4 regions of the Marinobacter sp. tcs-11 genome follow, and region 1 is predicted to be linked to each of the others. Evidence: predicted binding sites of a transcription regulator. Region 1 holds the regulator's gene; each other region holds the start of a gene.

Region 1 (4,148 bases):
CTGGTCAGTGGCAAGGTGGCGTCCACCACTCAGGCTGACGGTGGAAACAGCGCGGTACAGCAACGCTTGGCCGAGCGGCTGCAGGAGTTCGGTCTGGGCGCGGAGCTGGCCGGCTCTCTGTCCCGACGGCACCGGGCCGGGCGCCTGGAAGATGGCTGGAAGCAGTCACTGAAAATGCTGGCGACCGGCGTTCGCACCGGTCGCGAAGACTGGCTTGATGCCGGGGGGATCTATGCCCTGGTCGGGCCGACCGGGTCTGGCAAAACCACCACCATTGGCAAACTGGCGGCTCGCTATGTGCTGGAGCATGGCCCGGATTCGTTGGCCCTGGTGACCACCGACCGCTACCGTGTGGCCGCCCATGAGCAGCTGTTTGTGTTCGGCAGAATCCTGAATGTGCCCGTGCGGGTGGTGGATGAGAGCCATTCCCTGGATGACATTCTTGATGAACTGTCGGATAGGCACCTGGTACTGATTGACACTGCCGGCCTGACCAGTGCCGACCGTGGTTACCAGGAACAACTGGCGGAGTTGGCTCGCAGCGATCACAATATCCGTACACATCTGGTGGTCTCTGCCACCAGTCAGCCACGTATCATGAAATCCGTGTGGCATTGCTATAAGATGGCAAACCTTGCAGGCTGCATCATGACCAAGATTGATGAAGCCCTGACCCTGGGCGAAGCGCTCGGATTCGTTATGGAGACCAGCTTGCCGGTGGCCTGGTACACCGATGGCCAGAAGATACCGGAAGATCTCCAAAGGGCGGAGGCTATCCCGCTGGTGCGTCTGGGCGTAGAAAGGCTCAGGGCCGTGCAGAGCGCGCAGGCAATAGCCGAAGGTGCCTGAGCCTCGCCAGCGACAGAATAAAACACCGGCACGCGTGCCCGTACAAGAACGTAGTAAGAGACTGATAACAGTATGAGCAGACCACATCCGGTTCAGGTGATTGCGGTTTCCGGCGGCAAGGGCGGTGTCGGCAAGAGCAATGTTTCGGTCAACCTAGGTATCGCCCTGGCCCAGAAGGGGCGCCGGGTTGTCTTGCTGGACGCGGATCTTGGGCTCGCCAACATCGATGTGTTGCTTGGCATTACCGCCAATCGAAATCTGCAAGACGTACTCAACGGCGATTGTGATCTGAAAGATGTGCTGGTGAATGGCCCAGGTGGCATCAAGATTGTTCCGGCATCATCCGGCACCCAGCGTATGACCCAGCTCAGCGCCATGGAACATGCCGGCCTGATCAATGCCTTCAGTGAGCTGGGCGACCAGATTGACGTTCTGATTGTGGATACCGCCGCGGGTATTTCTGAATCGGTGGTCAGCTTCCTGAGGGCGTCGCAGGAGCTTCTGCTGGTGGTCTGCGACGAACCTACTTCCATTACCGATGCCTACGCGCTGATCAAACTGATGAACCGGGATTACGGCACCAACCGCTTCCGCATCCTGGCAAACCAGGTTCGCAACGAGCAGGAAGGCCGCCATCTGTTTGAAAAACTGACCAGGGTCACCGAGCGTTTCCTGGATGTGGCACTACAATATGTAGGTATCGTGCCTTACGACGAGGCCGTCAAGAAAGCCGTCCAAAGACAGAAAGCGGTATTGGATGCCTATCCGAGGGCGAAAGCCTCGCTGGCTATCCGGGCTCTGGCCGAAAAAGTGGATAGCTGGCCTTTGCCGTCCTCTCCCAGGGGGCATCTCGAATTCTTCGTGGAGCGGCTCGTCGAAGTCTGATCTGAATCCAGTCCTACAAGAAAACCGGATACATGACATTGGCGAAAAATCTGGGTATTTACCATCAGGCCGGCGCCAGGAGCCCTTCAGCCCTGATTGAAGAGCATGCGCCGCTGGTCAAGAAAATCGCCCTTCATCTCATGGCTCGACTGCCCGCATCGGTGCAGCTCGAAGACCTTATGCAGGCCGGTATGATTGGCCTGCTGGAGGCTGCGCAGCGCTATTCTTCAGGCAAGGGCGCCACCTTTGAAACCTATGCAGGCATTCGCATCCGCGGCGCCATGGTGGACGAAATCCGCAAAGGCGACTGGGTGCCCCGCTCAGTGCACCGCAACGCCCGGCGAATCGCCAGTGCCATCAAACAAGTGGAAGATCGTACCGGGCGCGAGGCCCAGGATGCCGAAGTAGCTGAAGAGCTTGGCATTGGTCTGGACGAATATCACGCTTCACTGGCCGACGCCAACAGTGGCCGACTTTTTAGCCTTGATGAGCTCAATGAATCCGGCGAGCTGCCGATAGAAGAAGCAGAGGCCAGCGATAATCCGCTGGACGGTATTGCTTCCGGCGCTTTCCAGCGCAGTCTGGCGGACGCCATCGAGCAGTTGCCTGAGCGCGAAAAGCTGGTGTTGAGCCTGTATTACCAGGAAGAACTGAACCTCAAGGAAATCGGCGCAGTGCTTGGGGTCAGTGAGAGCCGGGTAAGCCAGATTCACAGCCAGGCGGCACTGCGGCTGCGCAGCCGGTTGGCCGAGTGGCGGGATAGTGACAACGACTGATCAGCCGGGTGCTGTGTTTCTCTTTCAGCAGGCTGTGTAGCTTTTGGTAACCGATGCTTTACAACGTGCGCAAACACCACACAATAAGCGGTTAAGGTAGCAGCCTGCTAGACTTTCAAAAAGGCTGAATGAATTCCGGGTGTTACTGACTGGAGGTCCCATTGGACAAGAACATGAAAATTCTCATTGTGGATGACTTCTCCACAATGCGACGAATCATCAAGAACCTGCTGCGAGATCTTGGCTTCACCAATACAGATGAGGCCGATGATGGCAACACGGCGTTGCCCATGCTCCGAAGCGGCAAGTACGACTTCCTGGTGACTGACTGGAACATGCCCGGCATGTCGGGCTTTGATCTTCTCAAAGCTGTCCGCGCTGACGAAAACCTGAAGAACCTGCCGGTTCTGATGGTGACGGCAGAAGCCAAGCGGGACCAGATCGTGGCCGCGGCTCAGGCCGGGGTAAACGGATATGTGGTCAAGCCTTTTACGGCAGCCGTGCTCAAGGAAAAGATCGAGAAAATCTTCGAACGAATCCAGTAACCAGAGGTCGGATGGCTCGCCATGAGTGATACCAAACAGAACCATCAGGGCCTTGATCCGGAGGTGGCGGAGAAACTGCAAAAGCAGGCCTCCGACCTGGCTGAGAATGTAAACGCCGGGAATTATGCCAAGGCGATGACCCTGATCAATGAACTGAGCGAGGTTCGCGATCAGAGTCTGTACCGGGAAGTGGGCCGACTCACCCGCAGCCTCCATGAGGCAATCCGGAACTTCCAGATAGACCCGCGTAATGCCGAGCAGAAAGAAGTCCTGTCGAAGATGAGCGACGCTTCTGACCGTCTGGCCTATGTGGTGCAGATGACCAGCCAGGCAGCGAACCGCACCATGGACCTGGTCGAGGAAAGCATGCCCGTGGCTCATTCCATGAGGGATGAAGCGGTTGCCTTGCGGGACGAGTGGCAGCGTCTGCGCCGCCGTGAAATGGAACCTGCGGAGTTTCGCGAGTTGTATGGTCGCATCGACAAGTTCTTCGCCGGCCTGACCACAGACTCTGACAGTCTGTACCAGAATCTGTCGGAAATCCTGCTGGCTCAGGACTTCCAGGATCTTACTGGCCAGGTTATCCAGAAGGTCACCGCTTTGGTGAAAGAAGTGGAAGACAATCTTCTTGGCTTGGTAGTGATGGCCAGCCACGTGGATCAGCTGACCGGCACGGTGCACCAGATTGAAGAAAAAGAAGAATCGGCCGAAAAAGGGGTAGGGCCCCAGATCAAGGCCGATGAGCGGGAAGATGTAGTTTCGGGACAGGACGATGTGGACGATCTGCTGTCCAGTCTCGGATTCTGATAATAAAGAGGGTGACGCATGGCGTTAGATGCTGATGAAGAGATCCTGCAGGACTTCCTGGTAGAAGCCGGCGAGATACTCGAAAAGTTGTCGGAGCAGCTGGTGGATCTGGAGCAGCATCCCGATGACAGCGATCTGCTGAACGCCATTTTCCGTGGCTTCCATACCGTGAAAGGGGGCGCAGGCTTCCTTCAGCTGGAGGCACTGGTTAACTGCTGCCACTCGGCAGAGAACGTGTTCGATATTCTCCGGAATCACAAGCGCAAGGTCACTCCGGAACTGATGG
Region 2 (4,148 bases), on a different contig from region 1:
CCATGGCACTGATGGCCGCGATTCTTCTCTATATGGGGGCCGGTCAGATTGGGGTGTTGCAACAGTTCATTGTGATCACAGCCATTCCGGTGTCGTTGATTATTCTCCCTTCTCTGTGGACCGGTCCCCGGGCCGCAGCAGCCCTGGCGAAAGAGCAGGGGCTGGCTTAGGTTTTTACTTTTCCCCTCAGGGATTTGATCTCTCCACGGCGGGTTTTGTTATCCACACGCCGCCGTTGGGAGGATTTCGTCGGCCGCGTTGGCCGGCGGGCTTTTTGCGGTTTTACTGCCTCCTGAATGAGAGTCTTGAGTCGGTTCAGCGCGTCCTCTTTGTTCTGCTCAAACGTGCGGAAAGACTGCCCTTTGATCACAATCACGCCGTCTTTACTGATGCGCTGGTCGGACAAAGCCATCAAACGTTCTTTGTAAAACGGCGGCAGGGTGGAATGCAGGACGTCGAACCGTAGGTGTACGGCAGAGGCAACCTTGTTCACATTCTGGCCGCCTGCCCCCTGGGATCGTATCTGCGTAATCTGGATTTCCCAGTCTGCCAGTTCGACGGCATTGGATAATTTCAGCATAGTGGCACGTGTTGAGAGCTCGGATTCGGGTGTTTACGAGTATCATCCTACGCAATCCGGCAACCAATCAGAAGCGATGAACACAGGGAGACACCGAATGAAGGTGATGGTTTTAGGCGCTACCGGCCTGACCGGAGGCATGGTGGTGGAGAAACTCCTCGAGCAGCCGGAGATATCGACTGTGATCGCTCCGGTTCGCCGGCCGATGGTCGTGGAAAATCCGAAACTGGAGCAGCGCTTCATGGATTTTGATGCGATGGAGGCTCAGCCTGACGCTTTCCAGGTGGATGTCCTGATCTGTTGCCTTGGAACAACCCTGAAAAAGGCAGGCTCCAGAGAAGCCTTTCGCAAGGTCGATCATGACTATGCATTGAAGGCAGCTCAGATGGCCCGTAACGCCGGTGCTCGAGCATTGATTCTGATGTCGGCCATCGGAGCATCGTCGCAATCCCCGGTTTTCTACAATCGAGTCAAAGGAGAGCTTGAGAACAATGTCCGGGCGCTGAAATTTCCTTATCTTGCGATCTACCACCCGAGCCTGTTGCTGGGGCAGCGCAAGGAGGCTCGAACGGCCGAGGCTCTTGGTGTGGCCGTCATGCCGGTTGCGAATCGGGCGTTGATCGGGCCACTGAGAAAATATCGGGCGATTGAAGCGGAAGCCGTAGCGTCGGCCATGGTCAACGAGCTCGAGACCATTAGCGGAATCACTTCGGGCGGTGCAGTGGTGAGAGTGTGGGAGTACGACGATATCTTAACGATGGGCAATCGTCGCTAATGCTGTCCTTCACCTGATGTAAAATCCGGGTCACTGTTCCCGGGCGATCGATGAGGTTGATTAATGAAATATGTACTTTTTCCTTTTCTGGTGTTTTCCGTACTCATGGCGACAGGTTGCAGTCGCCCGGAATCGCCCCAGGAAGTATCGGAAGCATTTTGGCAAGCTGTACTTGAAGAGGATGCTGAAGCGGCCGCAGATTATTCAACCCTGGTCGATGAAGCGGCATTCGATGGTTTTGAACAGCAATGGCAGAACGTGAGCATTGAGTGGGGGCGTGTGGTCATTGATGACAATCTGGCCCGGGTAACCACCACCCTGAGTGGTCTGGAGGGCCGGAACGAAGCCACGGAGTCCTTAACCTATCTGGTACGTAAAGGTGACGACTGGCTGGTGGATTATTATCGCACCGGCGATGCCCTGAAACAGGGCCCAGTTTGGGGAAGTCTTGTTGGGCAGCTGGAAAAACTGGGTGAAGATCTCAAGAGTCGCTGGGCAAATCAATCCGATGAGATGGCGGTAGAGCTTGAGAGGCTGGGGCGGGAGTTGCAGCAACAGGCCCAGAGTATGAATGAAGATATGTCGGCGTTGGCTGAAGAGTACGGTGACCAGCTGAGCCAGCATCTGGAAGCGCTGTCTGAATCCCTGCGGGAAGCGCTTAAATCTACCCCATCTGCAACGCCGCAGGACAGACGTACCTTGAACGAAACGGTAATCAGGCTTGAAGACCAGCGGGAGCAGTTGTCTGAAATCAACTTGAAGACGCTTGCGGAGAGCACCGCGACCGCCGCCGAAGCCCAGCTGCAATTGGGCGAATTGAGCGAAGAGTTTGCGGCCTACAAGGCGGAATGGCGGCAACGTGTTGTCGACATGCAAGCAGAAATGGCTGAGTTTCTGGAGAATCTGAAGACCCGCTGAGCCCAGAGGCGCCTCGCCCTTCTTTAGTGCATATTTTTGATGGCGCACCCCGATGGTGCGCCTCTCTCATCGTTTGAATCCGGCAGTTGCTACTTCCCTTCAGGTTTTGACCGGTCCGCCGGTTCAGGCCCGCTCTTTGCTTAGCTTCCTTCTGAAAGCAGGTATGTTTGCACCACCTCGTTGTAGTGCAGGCATGCAGTACCGATTGAGGAAGGCGCGCTATGACTTTACGCAGTGATTCCATGAACCTTTCATCCGATGAGCGGGGTTGGTTGCCCTGGTTTGGGGCCACAGGTAAGTTGCGGATGGGATGGTCCTGTTTTTTGAACCGCCAGCAATATGCAACGAATGAAGAGATATTCGAGAGCATCGCGAAAACCCGTCGCGAAGCGCTGATTAACTGGGCAAATGGCAAGTGGGCCTTCCTTGAGGGGCTTGCGGCACGACTTGAGGGTAGCGAACACGATAGCATTTCAGAGGTACTGGATTCGGCCGTTACGCGCCTCCGGGAAATTTCCGAGCTTTTCGTTGTGAAAGAAGATGGCTCTGTTGTCGCCTCGACGGTGACCGGCAGAAACGGAGCCGCAGGCCTCATGCCCGCGGCCGTGCAACGAGGGGTGAGAGAGCGGTTCCTCCACGGGCCCTACAGTGACCCGGTCACCTTGCAGCTTGGTGCCACAACTTCCAGATTTCATGACGATGTCACGCTGATGTTCTACCAGCCGGTCGCTCTTGCTGGCAATCAGGCAGCGGCAGTCTGTGCCCGGGTTCCGAACGATGTCATGAGTGACCTGATTCAGCGCGAGGCCGGGCACATTTTTGAAGAGTCTGGCGACAACTACATTTTCATGATCGACAGTCAGTTTGATCCATCGATCAGACCGGGAGTTGCCCTGTCGCGCTCGCGGTTTGAAGACGCTACCTTCAGTCACGGCGACAACCTCAAAGACGGAATCCGTACGGGCTTCGGTACAGTACGGATTCGGGAACACACCGAATTCGAAATACGTTTTACCGACCCGGCTACGGGGCAGTTGCACCCGGGGGTACGGGAAACCATGGCCCGTGGTGAAAACCTCTACGTTAAGTACCCCGGCTATTCCGACTATCGCCATATACCGGTGATTGGCAAGGGCGTGACCTTCCAGTTACCCGGGTCTCCTGATCGTTGGGGCATGATGTGTGAAGGCGACCTGGAGGAGGTGTATCGGAAACGTTCGGTCAGCTATCGACTGACGGCGCGGCTCGGGGTCCTTATGGCGCTTATCTGGGCAGCCAACGTAGCGGTTTCGGCAAGCGGTGCTCCTCTGTGGCTGGAAGCCTCCGTGAACGCGATGGTTGCGCTCCTGGGGCTTGTCATCTTCCGGGCAAGTTCCGCCAAGCCATTGGCAGATAGCCTGTCATCACTCGCGGATGTCATACGGAACATTGCCGAAGGAGGCGGGAATCTGCGCCAGCGTCTCGATGTCGGCAAGACCAAGCGGGATGAGAGCGGGGATCTCGCGCGCTGGATGAACAGCTTTCTGGATACCCTCGACGGCATGGTGGGGCAGGTCATCAGTCTTGCGGGTGAATCCCGCTCCGCCAGTGAACACCTTGTGGGTCAGAACCGCCAGGCGGATGAAAAGATTCAGCAGGTGGTACACGACATAGAGCAGATGCTGAAGGGCGCTGATCTGCAGCAGAACGAAATCGAAAATGCCTCGACCACAGCGCAGGAAATGCGAGTTAGCATGGAAGATGTGGTGGCTCGTGCCAAAGATCAGTTTGCCCGTGTCAGCCGTGAAACCGAGAGCATTCGCGACGTTATCGTGCGTTCGGCCGAGGGTATTCGCGCCGCGAGTGAACGCACGGACGAGATCGGCAAGGCGGCTG
Region 3 (4,148 bases), on a different contig from region 1:
ATGTATTCGTGCCGGTGCTCAGTTTTCTGGATTCAGACCTTACAATTACGGGTGTGCATTACCGGGACTCAGAGCCTCGCTACTCGCTACAGGAAGACGGAGGCCTGAGGCTGGCATTTCCGGAGCGTATCGAGGAAATCCGGATGGATAATATTCGCGTGATGGGCGGCCAGACTCCACCCATGGGCAATGTCAGCATTCGCGATATCCGCTTTCACCCGGATTCCCAGATGACCATCTATACGCGTTGAAAACCTTGCCCTGAAACGAAAAATGCCCGGAAGATCTCCGGGCATTTCGTTGTCTGTGAGCGATGGGCGTATCAGGCGCTGGCCAGAATGTTGGTGCTTGAGACGTTGGTCTGCTGGCCTTTGGCACCATAGAGCTTCTGCTGGGCGGAAGCACCTCGGAAGATGTCGGTAAGGCGTGACAGGCGCTTTTGCAGGTGTCCAAGAATTCGGCCGTTGTTCTGATTCACGGCCTGGCATTCGCGCAAACGGGTGTCGGCTTCTTTCCAGAGTTGGTACAGCTCATCCATACCAGCGGCGCGAATGAAGCGTGATGGCTCTCCGGCATTGGGCTTGTAGCCCATATTCACCAGCAGGTGAATCTTCTTTTTGGCGCGTTCGCGTATGCCCTCAAGAATCTGGTTTTTCCGGCTGGTCATTTCCTGGAGGGGTTGGATATCCGCAGAGGAGAGCACGGATTTTTCCTGGTGGAGTACTTCCGCCAGCGACTCAAGCTGGCGGATATCTTCCTGAAGAATCGCTTTCAACTGTTCATGTGCAGTCATGCTTTACTCACCCGAAAATGCTTTTATCCATCTCAAGCATTTTCTGGGCCAGTTTCTGGGCATCTACCTTGTAGGTGCCGTTCTCAAGAGCAGAACGAATCTGTTCGATGCGATCATCGTCCATTTCGGGGTAGTCCCCCAGCTTCTGCTCAAGTTGCTTCAGGTTTTTCGCCTGATTGCTCAGGTTCACGTTTTCGCCACGGGCAGCGGGGCTCTGGGCCTTGGCTTGCTCGCCTGAGGGCGCCTGTGACGTTTGATTGCCTGAGGCTTTGTCGGCCGTGGTGCGCGTGGTGTTGACCTGGCCGGGGCCAATTCCATTTAAGTCAACTGACATATCAATACCTGCTTGCCTGGGGCCACAAGAAAGTGGCGTATTCGGGTTTATATCTGCTTAACGGCAAATCCGCGCCATACTTTAGTTACAAAACGGAAAACATTTGCCGCTCTTGCTGTTTGCCGCCTTACATCGGAATTTCGACCCGCCCGGGGCCAACGGCACGAGCTTTGACTGTCCGGGACGAGCGGAGATTTTCCACCAGTACCTGTTCTCCAACGCCCGCGCTCGCCAGTGCCTTACCGCGAGATGATACCGAGAATGAGCTTGAGCGCGCGGTGATAATAACATGGTCACCCCGCTCAATCGCGTTGGGAGCTTCAAGGAGATCCGGGGTCATTACCGTGCCGGCGTTCACCGGGCGGCGCATCATCATGCCTGAAACGGACTCTTTGCGGGTGAGTACGCCGCGACGACTGGCATTGATCTGCACCGAATTTAGGGTGACCAGGTCCGGCGTCAGGCGTTCGCCACGTGCCAGAGGACGGGCTGCTATCAGGGCAGGGCCGTGAACCTCGACGCTGGTGGTAACGTACATTCTCCAGGGGCGCTCACCACTGCAGGAAACCAGGACCGACGGGCTGGTGGTCTGTAGCGGATCGCCCGCAAACTCGGCATTCAGCCCCTTGTTGCAGGCAGCAAGGGCGATGCGGCTGTCGATAGCGCCAACTTCGTAGCGGCTCGTGTAGCCCTCGGCAGCAAGGGTTCTGGACCACTCTGCCAGGAACGTCTGGGCAGCGTCACGGATGGCTTCAGCACTGGTTCTCTCCGAAGACAGAGTGATTGGGCTCAGTGATAGACACAATGCAGCCAAAAAGATGATTCGCATACGCACCGGTTTGTCCTATGCTGTCTGTATCTGTGGATTTTGTCGAAACACGTTAAGGATTCGGGTTGTCGGGCCGTTAACCCTTAACAGGTTTGCAGGCGTCAAAGATTTGTCTTGGACAGGCCTGAAAACACCTTGCAAAGGTCAAAGCAATATTGATGCCGGTATAGGCACGCCAGGAGTAAAGCATCATGGCAGGGGTATTAGACAGCGTTAACCAGCGCACCCAGCTAGTCGGTCAGAACCGGCTTGAGCTATTGCTGTTCCGTTTACGGGGGCGGCAGTTGTACGGCATCAACGTATTCAAGATTAAGGAAGTTCTTCAGTGCCCGAAACTGTCGTCGATTCCCAATAGCCGGAGCGTCGTCAGAGGCGTCTCCCACATTCGTGGTGAGACCATTCCCATTATTGATTTGAGTATGTCGATCGGTCTGCCGGGTATTCCGCAAGAGCAGTTGTCTACCAGTTTCGTGATCATCACCGAGTACAACCGTAAAACCCAGGGCTTTCTGGTAACGGGCGTAGACCGGATTATGAATATGAACTGGGAAGATATCTTGCCTCCGCCGAAGGGCGCAGGGAAGGATGTCTACCTGACAGCGGTTACGAAGATTGACGATAAACTTGTAGAAATCATAGATGTAGAAAAGATTCTTGCAGAAGTTTCTCCGCTCAGGGAAGATGTGACGGAAGAGCTGGTGAGCCGAAGTGCGGAACGCGTTCCGGGTCATTTGCCCGTGCTGGTTGTGGATGATTCTTCCGTGGCTCGCAGGCAGATCGAGCGTTGCCTGACCGCCATCGGAATGGAAGTGGTTACCAAAAATGATGGCAAGCAAGCGCTACAGTATCTCAGAGAGCTTACTCAGGACGGGTCGAAAGCGAACGACCACCTGTCTCTGATTATCTCTGATGTTGAGATGCCGGAAATGGACGGCTACACCCTCGTTACCAGAATCAAAGAAGATGCGGCTCTGAAAGAAATGTATGTAATGCTGCACACCTCGCTGAGCGGTGTCTTCAACCGGGCGATGGTGCAGAAAGTGGGCGCAGACGATTTCATGGCGAAATTCAGCCCGGATGAGCTGGCCGAGCGAGTAATGGAAATTATTGATCAGCACTGATGCTCGGCTGATGGTTTCACCCACGAAGAGATCCAATGAAAGCGGACATAACGCCCCAGGAATACGAAGCCTTTAAAAAGTTCCTGCAGGATGCGTGCGGCATCCTGCTGGGTGATAACAAACAGTATCTTGTAAAGAGCAGGCTTCGGCGCATTCTCGAAGAAAACAGCCTGAATTCCCTTGGAGAGCTTCTGGAACGATTAAAGAGGCCTGGAAGGGCAGGCTTGCGCGAGGTGGTCATCGACGCGATGACGACCAACGAGACACTTTGGTTCAGGGACAACCATCCGTTCCGGATTCTGCAGGAAAAGCTCTTGCCAGAGTTTGCCGAGCGCAATTCACTCCAGCCGTTAAGAATCTGGTCTTCCGCCTGTTCTACTGGCCAGGAGCCATACTCCGTAGCCATGGTAATTGACGAATTCCGCCGCACCCGGCCGGGTAAGCTGCGGGATGTAAAAATCACGGCAACGGACATTTCCAAAAGCGTGCTGGAGGTTGCCCGGAGAGGCGAGTATGAAATGGTCGCCATCGGCCGCGGGCTGTCGCCGGAGCGTCAAAAGCACTTTTTTACCCCCTCGGCCAACGGTGGTTGGCAGATTCGACCGCAAATCAAGTCCATGGTGGAATTCAAGGAATTGAACCTGCTGGATCGATACATGCTTGGCAAGTTCGACATCATCATGTGCCGGAATGTGCTGATCTATTTCTCAGCGGAACTGAAAAAGGACATTCTTACCCGGCTGCATGGTGCTCTGAACCCCGGAGGCTATCTAATTCTTGGTGCTTCTGAGTCTTTGAACGGGCTTCCCAATCTCTACGAAATGGTCCAGTGTCACCCTGGCATCATCTATCGCAAAAAATAGCCGGGAACTTTTCAATGCGGAGTAGGGGACCGATGTGGAGAATCTGAACCTCCGACATCTCTATTATTTCTGGGTTATTAGCCGCGAAGGCTCTATTGCCCGAGCCAGCGAGGTACTCGACCTGGCACCCCAGACCCTCAGTGGTCAGCTTGCGACCTTTGAAGGCGCGGTGGGCGGCCGGTTATTCAGCCGCGAGCGCCGGCAACTG
Region 4 (4,148 bases), on a different contig from region 1:
CCTTGGCCATATTGATCCTTTCCAGGGCACCGCTGTATAGCAGTTGGATCAGCTTGTGAGGGTCAGCGTCAGTGATGCTGGTTTGAGCGTTTACCCGCTGATATGCCTGTAAACCGTTCATAATAAACCTCTTCGTTACCGGGACTTGCCCCGCTTATCGATTACTGTTGTTCTGCGGAGCCAGTGCCGCAAGCTGCTGTGTCAGGTAATCGCCTGTACTGTTGAGCTGGGAAATCAGGGAATCCGCCGCCGTGAACTGGCTGACCAGCCGCTCACGGTAGGAGGCAATCCTGTCTTCCAGCCGGATCCGTTCCTCCTGAATCCGCTCAAGATCACGGCTCAGGCTATCCGTTTTCGCATCGAGAATGCCGTCGGCACCCACAATGTCGGTGACAAGATTAACGGCCTGTTCACCAATACCTTCGATGAAATTCACCCGCCCGAGATCGCCGTCCTTATAGCCGGCAACCTGAAGCTGCATGCCTTTGGCACCGCCCGCGCCAGTGACGGTCAGTACCCGGCCATCACCGGTTGCCTCCTGGCCGTTGACCGTACCGGCAACGTCTTTGCCTAAGGTTCCGGTTTTGGCGGAAAGCCCGAGCGCCGCACCATTTTCCACGGACAGGATGCTGACATTTGAACTACTGCCGAATGCTCCAGAGGTAAACTGGAGTACGCCATTGCTGTCGAGCCCGACCCGCACAGACTGGCCGGCTGCATTCAAGGCCGAGTTGCTGTCGATCTGGCTCTGGATTTCGGCCACCAGGTCGGCCGCACTTGCGTAGGTTTGCTGGCTGAGCTGAATAGTAAAGTTGGTGGAACCGTCAACGGTGAACTCGATCTCGTCATTGGTACCATCAATCACCACGCCGTCGGCCAATGCCGAATCACCCAGCACGCCACCCTGAGTGGCAGCCTGGGTGATATTGATGGCGTAGTTTCCACGGGTTGTCCCGCTGCCAGAGCCAAGGAACTCAACGTCTGCACTCGAGGTACGGCCCTGCTCGGCGAACAGCGCAGTCACGTCGTCCGGGTTCTTTTTCAGCTGCTCTTCAAACTTGGCACGATCAAAGCTCAAACCGCCGGTTTCATAGTCTGTGGTAATGCCGACATCAGCCAGGGTCCGAATACTGGCATTCTCAAGCCCTGGCACCACGCGGCCCAGAACATTGCGCAACTGCGCCTGGATTGAGCGGATGGTGGTATCACCCGAAAGAATACCGCCTTGCCCCGTCTCGGCATTAAAGCCGGACAACCCTTTGATGGTTGTCTGGAGGGCATTGAACTTTTCAACAAACGCTCCGACACGATCTGCTACCGCACCGAAATCCTGCTCGACTTTGATGGTGGAGGTCACACCTTCTGCTTTTGCCTCAAAACTCAGGCCATCAATAACATCCGTGAAGGAGTTGGTCGAACGGGTAATCTCAATACCGTTGATCTCGACCCTCGCGTCTTTGGCAGCGATGGTCTCCTGCATGTTCTGGGTGGTGTCGTTAAACACAAACTGGGACAGACCGGCAGCGTCGTCATTGTTACCATCATCATCGGTAACCGAAACGGAAATGGCATTTGCCTCGCCGGTTTCTTCGGAAGACAGCACCAGCCGGAAGCCGCTACCCGTGTCGATAACGCCAGCCGATACGCCAATGCCCGCTTCGTTGATTTCGTCCGCCAGCCCTTGCAAAGTGTTGTTAGAACCATCGATGGTGAGCGTCGCCGATTTATCACCGGAAGAAATGGTGAACGATCCGGTACCGACCGACGTAGAGTCACGGTCAGCAAACGTGGAAGACGCCAGGGACTGCGACTGCGCAAGACTCAACACATTGACGTTGTAGGTGCCACGGCTGGCCTTGGTGCTGTCTACCGTAACCGACACATCCTCATTTGAAGAGGTTGCCGAAAAGGCTTTCAGATTGTCGGGCGCGCTCAGCTGACGCATCGGCAGCCGAAGCTCCGTGATAGCGCTCTTCAAGGTGCCATAGGCAGAAATGAGCAACTCTGCCTTCTGGGTTCGGGTGTCGAGCCGATTCTCTTTAGGCGCACGCTCAGCTTCAACGAGCTGATCAACCAGATCAGAGTTCAGAACTCCCGAGCCGATACCTAATGCTGAAATATTTGCCATAACCATGCCTCCTCAAGGGGGCGCTTCGCTTACTTAGTCCTTTATCGGCTGCCAGCGGCAAAACTTTGCCTATATTTCGGCTAACCACTACACCAATTTGTAACACCCTGTAACGGACAGTCTAGCACCGTATATAGCAGAACACCGCCGGACCCTGTCAGGGTGCGGCGGTGCTGAAATACCGTTGTCTGGCATCCGCGTAAAAGCGGCAAGCTTTTACACTTTGATGTTAAACAACGTCAGCGGTTCATCCTGCTGCAATTTTTCTGCCAACCTCATTGCCACTTCGTCCGGGATCTGACGAATGACTTCCTGGGTGCTCTGATCAACCACTTTAACAATGGTCTGCCCCATCTCGTTATCCACCTCAAACTGAAGATCCCGCTGCACATTCTGCACGAAATCATTCAATTGGCTCACCGCATCATTCAATTCATCCCGCTGCGCTTCCGAACGAGCCTGAAGCTTCTCGGCTCTGGATGTCTCAGTCGCGGCCTGCGGGCTCTGAATGGCTGAGCCACTCGAACCTGAAGCAGCAAGGTCAGGGGCTTTTCCGCCCTCGGCCTGAGATGACGACAGTGCCTTCCCCGGAGCCTGGGCGTTGGAACGCACCAGCTTGAGATCCGGGTTATTCAGGTTAACGTCATTCATAGCTTTACCTCGCTATTCCTCTAACGGCGTAAAGCCGGAACCCGAAGGTTCCGGCCGTTACCGCCAAGCCCTTACTGCAGCAGAGACAGAACCTGCTGAGGACGGGCGTTCGCCTGAGCCAGGACGGAGATACCGGCCTGCTGCAGCACCTGGGCCTTGGACAGCTTGGCTGTCTCAGCCGCGAAGTCCGCGTCCAGAATCCGGCTCTGAGCGGCGCTCAGGTTGGTACTGGTGGACTCCAGGTTGGAGATGGTGCTTTCGAAGCGGCTCTGGATCGCACCAAACTTCGCACGCTGGGAGTTTACTAAGTTAAGAGCTGCATCTACTGTTTTTAACGCCTGAGTAGAGCTTTCAAATGTAGTAATATCGAGCTCGGAGATTTTTCGCAGTTCAGATCCGGCCGAAGCAACTGCGTTAGCGCCATCTTTGGCTACGATTGCAAACGACCTATCTGAGTCAAGCTGCAAGTAGCCACTTACAGACAGCACATCCGTGGAACCGGTAGAAGTGGCCAAGGTCTCGTTGGCCGTGTCTACCTTAGCCTCACCATTCTCGTCCCTATATTGCTTATTAATGGTTAAGTCGCCACCGCTGGTGTTTGCCGTGTTACCAAACACGATATCCGATCCACCGGTGTTCGTAAGAACAACACTTTGACCATCATCGGCTACCTCCGCAGTGATACCAGTTTTCGCTGACTGGTCATTTATCGCAGCAACCGCATTTGACAACGCGTCCTTACCTGAAGTCGCATCAATTGTAAAAGAAACAGATTGAGCGTCTGTGTTTTCGCCTATGAGTGTAAACGAGTAGCTTCCAGAAGCAGTAAACGCGACATCGACTTCCGTACGCGCGGTCGCAGTCACTCCGGTTTCAGACGACACGTCGTTAATGCTTTCTGCGATATCTTTCACGGCCGTTCCGGACGCAGCGATATTTACTGTTTCCGAACCCAGATACCCATTAATATCAATGTTACCTGACGCAATCCCGTTGTCAGCAGTCGCACCTGAGGCCTGCGTGCCGGCACCAGAAGCAATAACCTGATTATTGCCGTAACTGGTCGTTCTCAGATTCGACGTTGAAGCACTAATTGTCTCGTTTGCATTGGCCCCAACCTGAAACTGCGCAGTTCCAAAAGATCCATCAAACAGCTTTTGACCGTTAAAGTTGGTCGTCGTAGCAATACGATCTAGTTCAGATACCAGCTGATTGACTTCGTCCTGCAAAGCCTGACGATCAGAAGAGGAGTTGGAAGCGTTAGCAGACTGAACCGCCAGCTCACGAACACGCTGGAGAATGTTACCCGCCTCGCCCAAGGCGCCTTCAGCGGTTTGCGCCAGAGAGATACCGTCGTTAGCATTTCGAG

The links. Region 1 encodes FliA, which starts transcription of late flagellar genes. Its sites were predicted from a motif close to CTAAAGTTTNNNNNNNNNNNGCCGNTAA; they were not measured.
Region 2: ARC85_RS14240 (methyl-accepting chemotaxis protein) is a predicted target of FliA. The motif match lies at 2,371-2,398, and genes of this name have one in related genera.
Region 3: flgM (flagellar biosynthesis anti-sigma factor FlgM) is a predicted target of FliA. The motif match lies at 1,185-1,212, and genes of this name have one in related genera.
Region 4: fliD (flagellar filament capping protein FliD) is a predicted target of FliA. The motif match lies at 2,170-2,197, and genes of this name have one in related genera.

Annotation. Positions count from the first base shown of each region.
Region 1 covers NZ_LLYU01000002.1:43,408-47,555, forward strand. Annotated here, with positions in the region: gene flhF (flagellar biosynthesis GTPase FlhF) at 1-849, shown strand, start outside; gene ARC85_RS02865 (MinD/ParA family protein) at 922-1,734, shown strand; gene ARC85_RS02870 (RNA polymerase sigma factor FliA) at 1,767-2,510, shown strand; gene cheY (chemotaxis response regulator CheY) at 2,672-3,055, shown strand; gene ARC85_RS02880 (protein phosphatase CheZ) at 3,077-3,862, shown strand; gene ARC85_RS02885 (chemotaxis protein CheA) at 3,881-4,148, shown strand, end outside.
Region 2 covers NZ_LLYU01000014.1:9,052-13,199, forward strand. Annotated here, with positions in the region: gene ARC85_RS14220 (BCCT family transporter) at 1-170, shown strand, start outside; gene arfB (alternative ribosome rescue aminoacyl-tRNA hydrolase ArfB) at 167-580, opposite strand; gene ARC85_RS14230 (NAD(P)H-binding protein) at 678-1,355, shown strand; gene ARC85_RS14235 (hypothetical protein) at 1,419-2,273, shown strand; gene ARC85_RS14240 (methyl-accepting chemotaxis protein) at 2,495-4,148, shown strand, end outside.
Region 3 covers NZ_LLYU01000024.1:46,684-50,831, forward strand. Annotated here, with positions in the region: gene ARC85_RS17560 (cyclic di-GMP-binding domain-containing protein, MshE-related) at 1-251, shown strand, start outside; gene ARC85_RS17565 (flagella synthesis protein FlgN) at 323-793, opposite strand; gene flgM (flagellar biosynthesis anti-sigma factor FlgM) at 801-1,127, opposite strand; gene flgA (flagellar basal body P-ring formation chaperone FlgA) at 1,255-1,962, opposite strand; gene ARC85_RS17580 (chemotaxis protein CheV) at 2,148-3,077, shown strand; gene ARC85_RS17585 (CheR family methyltransferase) at 3,113-3,940, shown strand; gene ARC85_RS17590 (LysR family transcriptional regulator) at 3,975-4,148, shown strand, end outside.
Region 4 covers NZ_LLYU01000005.1:11,448-15,595, forward strand. Annotated here, with positions in the region: gene fliS (flagellar export chaperone FliS) at 1-121, opposite strand, end outside; gene fliD (flagellar filament capping protein FliD) at 155-2,128, opposite strand; gene ARC85_RS07340 (flagellar protein FlaG) at 2,345-2,779, opposite strand; gene ARC85_RS07345 (flagellin N-terminal helical domain-containing protein) at 2,851-4,148, opposite strand, start outside.